DNA from 2 places in the Mycobacterium sp. pV006 genome. Region 2 is predicted to be linked to the other one. Evidence: riboswitches for the same ligand, from Rfam matches in the RefSeq annotation. Region 2 holds a riboswitch; the other holds the start of a gene.
The links. Region 2 has a riboswitch for S-adenosylmethionine ahead of ACAG25_RS09245 (bifunctional o-acetylhomoserine/o-acetylserine sulfhydrylase). Riboswitches for the same ligand answer to the same signal wherever they lie in the genome.

Region 1 (2,196 bases), 290 kb from region 2:
GTGTAGTCGGTCCAGTCGTGCAGATACTTCGGTTCACCGGAGCGCCAGTAGTGGCCGTAGAACACCGGGACGGTATCGACGTACACGTGCGAACGGTGCGTCCCGGACACCTCGGTCTCAGGCAGCGGTGGGTAGGCGTTGCCGTCCGCGGTGGTGAACTTGCCGCCCATCTCGGCCAGGTCGCGCAGAGTGGCGGCCTCGGCGTTCCACCAGCGCACCCGCGCCGCGCCGCGAGGGTGGCCGTCCTTGTCGTGATAGGGATCCTGGCCGTGGTCGACGAGGCTGATCTCCGGCCCCTTCAGCAGCGTCTCGATTGCGACGTAGACGGGGTCGTCGGGAGTTGAGGCGCGCACCAGATGCTCGGTGGAGACGATCCGGTCACCGCCGAGCTCGCGTTGCAGCAGCGTGATGGACTCCTCGTGCCAGCAGGCGTGCACGACGCGGATGTCCCCCAGGTCGAGCCACAACGGCTGGGTCATGAACCAGGCCAGATAGTAGGCGCGCTGCTCGTCGGTCAGTTGCTCGAGGAAGGCTGCGTGCTGCTTCTCGTTCTTCGCGGCCCGCTCGTCGGTCGGGTCATCATGCGGTCGCAGGAACTTCCCCGGCTTGTCCGGCCACTCGACGGCGTACGCCATGGCGTTGAACTCGTGGTTCCCCAACACCATTCGCGCACTACCGCTGTCGACCATCGCCTTGACCGTCTGCAGCACCTGCAGCTGCTGCGGCCCCCGGTCGATCAGGTCACCGACGAAGATCGCTGAGCGCGTTGCGTGCCGGTAGGCACCGCCGGGCCCGGTCGGCGTGTAGCCGAGCGCATCGAGCAGGGCGATGAGTTCGGTACCGCAGCCGTGGACGTCACCGATGACGTCGTAGCCGGCAGTCTCGAGATATGCGGACATGGGGTCCCCCTTTCTGTCGCCTTTGGGCGCGTCGAAGCTTTGGGTCGGCGGGGCGTCCGCCGGAAGTCGAAGAGGGTGATTCCCGTCGCGCGGGAGACATCTTCAAGATAGCAACGCCCACCGACATGTCGCCGCGTCGGGTTATGCTGGCAGCAGCTCACGAGCGGACGGCTGTTCGGGTACCTGGCCCGCCGTCCCGGCAACCGCGCGACCACCGCACGGTGCCCCAGGAGAAGAGCGGGCACGCATCGGCGTGCAAGCGGTGGACACCCGAGGGTGGTGTCGCCAGAACGGCGAACAATGATCGAGACCCCATACAGCGCAACGGATGCTGCACTTCGTCAACGCATCACCGAGCTGTCGGTGCACATCCCGTGCGGCGGGATCCGTGGCCCGGTGCGCCGGGCGACCTCAGTGACCCCGATGCTGTGGCAGTCATGCGGCTGCGAGGACTTCCCGGTGAGGTGGGATCGGGAGTGGGCCGATGTGTCCCGCGACCACGACCTGTGCATCATCTGCTTCCGAGCGACGGCGGGCGGACCGTCCCGGTGGTCCTGGCTCGCCTGCGAGGACTGCCGGGCGGTCCACACCGCGGCCGCCAGGAGATGGGGGTTCGCGCCGTTCAAGCTGGGCCGCCACAGCATCATGAACGGCGTGAGCGTCCGGCTGAACGCCAGCCCGGACGTCCAGGCGCAGCAACTCGATCGACTCAAGGAGTTCGCACGCGGCGATGAGCATCTCCGCGAATGGCCGCAGCTCGAATATCGCAGACTGGCTGCGAGTTTCGACCCGCTGGCGGATGTTCCGTTACGTGTGTGGCAGGAGGTGCACCCGCCGGGACGAGACGCGTCCTTAGATGCGTTCGCTCGTCTGATCGGTCGTCAGTGACCGGTCAGGCCGGTCGCCGAAACACCTCGGCGGGTCGCCCGCGTCCCTTGCTGGCGAGGGTGCCGGTCGCGACGAGCTGGGGTTCCATGATGCGGCGGAACCAGTCCCGTTGCAGAGGATGCCCGGCGACTTGTTCGTGCGCGTAGCGCAGTTCGCGGATCGTGAAGTGGTCGCCGAGAAGGCCGTACGGGTCGGGTTTGTCGGCGTACTGGGCGCGGAGGTGGTCGAGGGCCCGGGCGATGATGTCGGCGTGGTCGTAGATGAGCCGGCCCGGCGAGTGCACCGGTACCAGACGCGTAACCTCCGGGAAGCGGGACTGCAGTCGGTCAGGGCGGACGACGTCGAGATGGGCGACCGACAAGACCCAGCCGCGGTCGTCACGGGTGGGGTCATCGAAGACGTGGAGCTG
Region 2 (2,196 bases):
GGAGCCAACGCATCGGCCAACTGTTCGTCGTCGGCGCGGGTCTCCTGCAGACACACCACATCGGCCACGGTGTCGTCCAGCCACGCCAGGAGACCGAGGTTCTCCGCGGAGCGCTGCTTGACGGCGGCCCGGACGCCGTTGACGTTGACGGTGCTCACCGTGATCGCACTCATGAGGCCCGACCCTAGAACACCCCATTCTTGCGGTACCGCCGGTATCACCTTACTGTCGGCCGCATGGCTGAACGCGAACCGATCCACAGCGGTTCGGGAGAACCGATCCTGCTGCTGCACCCGTTCCTGTGCTCCCAGAACGTGTGGCGCAAGGTTGCCGCGCAGCTGACCGACACCGGCCGCTTCGAGGTGTACGCCCCGACGATGGTCGGCCACCACGGCGGACGCCGCTCCGACACCTGGCTGCTCGACACACACATCCTCGTCGACGACATCGAGCGCCGCATGGACGAACTGGGCTGGAAGACCGCCCACATCGTCGGCAACTCGCTGGGCGGCTGGGTCGGCTTCGAGCTCGAACGCCGCGGCCGCGCCCGCACCATGACGGCGATCGGGCCGGCCGGCGGCTGGTCGCAGCATTCGCTGACCAAGTACGAGACCGTGCTCAAGTTCATCCTCGGTGGTCCCGTGCTGATCGCGGCCCGTCTGGTCGGCCCGCGCATCCTCAAGCTGCCCGGCGCGCGGCGCCTGGCGACGCTGCCGGTCAGCGGCCCGGCCGACGGCCCGGATGACGAGGACCTGCACGACCTGGTCATCGACGCCACCCACTGCAGCGCCTACCTGCAGCTCCTGGTCAAGACGCTGCGGCTGCCCGGCCTGCTCGAGCTGGCCAACCTGAGCGCCCCTACCCAGCTGGTGTTCTGCGAGAAGGACCGCGTGTTCCCGACCCCGCGCGGCAACCGGTACTTCCTGCAGCACTGCCCGTCGGACACCAAGGTGGTCCGCCTCGACGGCTACGGACACATCCCGATGCTCGAGGCCCCGGGCGTGATCGCCGATCTGATCACCTCGTTCGTCGACGAGCACACGACGCCGAACACCAGCGCAGCCGGCCACTGAAAATCCTCTGACCTGCGCCGACGCCGACCCACTGGCAGGGTTCGGAGGTCGTGCGATAACCTTCGAGTCGGTCATGAGCGCCAGCGTCAAGCCCCGGCTCGCTGGCCGGCAACCCTCCACTCGCGGTGGGGTGCCCCGGGTGATGACCAGGTTGAGTAGCCGCCCACGGCTATAAGGCAAGCGCGGGTCCGCCATGAAACGGGCCCCCAGTTTCATGGAGGAGCGCCCTGATGACGCAACCCGATCCCAGCTCCAACTGGGCATTCGAGACCAAGCAGGTCCACGCCGGGCAGACCCCGGACGCCACCACCAACGCGCGGGCGTTGCCCATCTACCAGACCACCAGCTACGCCTTCCGCGACACCGATCACGCGGCGGCGCTGTTCGGTCTGGCCGAGACGGGCAACATCTACACCCGCATCATGAACCCGACGACCGATGTCGTCGAGCAGCGCATCGCGGCGCTGGAAGGTGGGGTGGCCGCCCTGTTCCTGTCGTCCGGCCAGGCGGCCGAGACGCTGGCGATCCTGAACGTGGCCGGCGTCGGTGACCACGTGGTGTCCTCACCGCGGCTCTACGGCGGCACCTACAACCTCTTCCACTACACGCTGCCCAAGCTCGGCATCGAGGTCAGCTTCGTCGATAATCCCGACGACCCCGACTCCTGGCGTGCTGCGGCCCGGCCCACCACCAAGGCGTTCTTCGCCGAGTCGATCTCCAACCCGCAGATCGACGTGCTCGACATCCCGACCGTCTCCGGCGTCGCCCACGAGGTCGGCGTGCCGTTGATCGTCGACAACACCATCGCGACCCCGTACCTGATCCAACCGCTGAGCCACGGCGCCGACATCGTCGTCCACTCGGCCACCAAGTACCTCGGCGGCCACGGCACCGCGATCGCCGGAGTGATCGTCGACGGCGGCACCTTCGACTGGACCAACGGCCGTTTCCCGGGCTTCACCGAGCCCGACCCCTCCTACAACGGCGTGGTCTTCGCCGAGTTGGGGCCCCCCGCCTACGCACTCAAAGCGCGGGTGCAGTTGCTGCGGGACATCGGCGCGTCGGCGTCCCCCTTCAACGCGTTCCTCATCGCCCAGGGCCTGGAGACGTTGAGCCTGCGCAT

Region 1: linked by a shared signal. The riboswitch ahead of ACAG25_RS07815 (hypothetical protein) and the one ahead of ACAG25_RS09245 (bifunctional o-acetylhomoserine/o-acetylserine sulfhydrylase) in region 2 are both predicted to bind S-adenosylmethionine.

The regions. Positions count from the first base shown of each region.
Region 1 is NZ_JBGGKT010000004.1:23,976-26,171, reverse strand. Features, by position in the region: gene ACAG25_RS07820 (metallophosphoesterase) at 1-899, opposite strand, end outside; SAM riboswitch class IV at 1,055-1,167, shown strand; gene ACAG25_RS07815 (hypothetical protein) at 1,200-1,787, shown strand; gene ACAG25_RS07810 (NUDIX domain-containing protein) at 1,792-2,196, opposite strand, start outside.
Region 2 is NZ_JBGGKT010000004.1:309,372-311,567, reverse strand. Features, by position in the region: gene ACAG25_RS09255 (exodeoxyribonuclease III) at 1-173, opposite strand, end outside; gene ACAG25_RS09250 (alpha/beta fold hydrolase) at 237-1,073, shown strand; SAM riboswitch class IV at 1,143-1,262, shown strand; gene ACAG25_RS09245 (bifunctional o-acetylhomoserine/o-acetylserine sulfhydrylase) at 1,304-2,196, shown strand, end outside.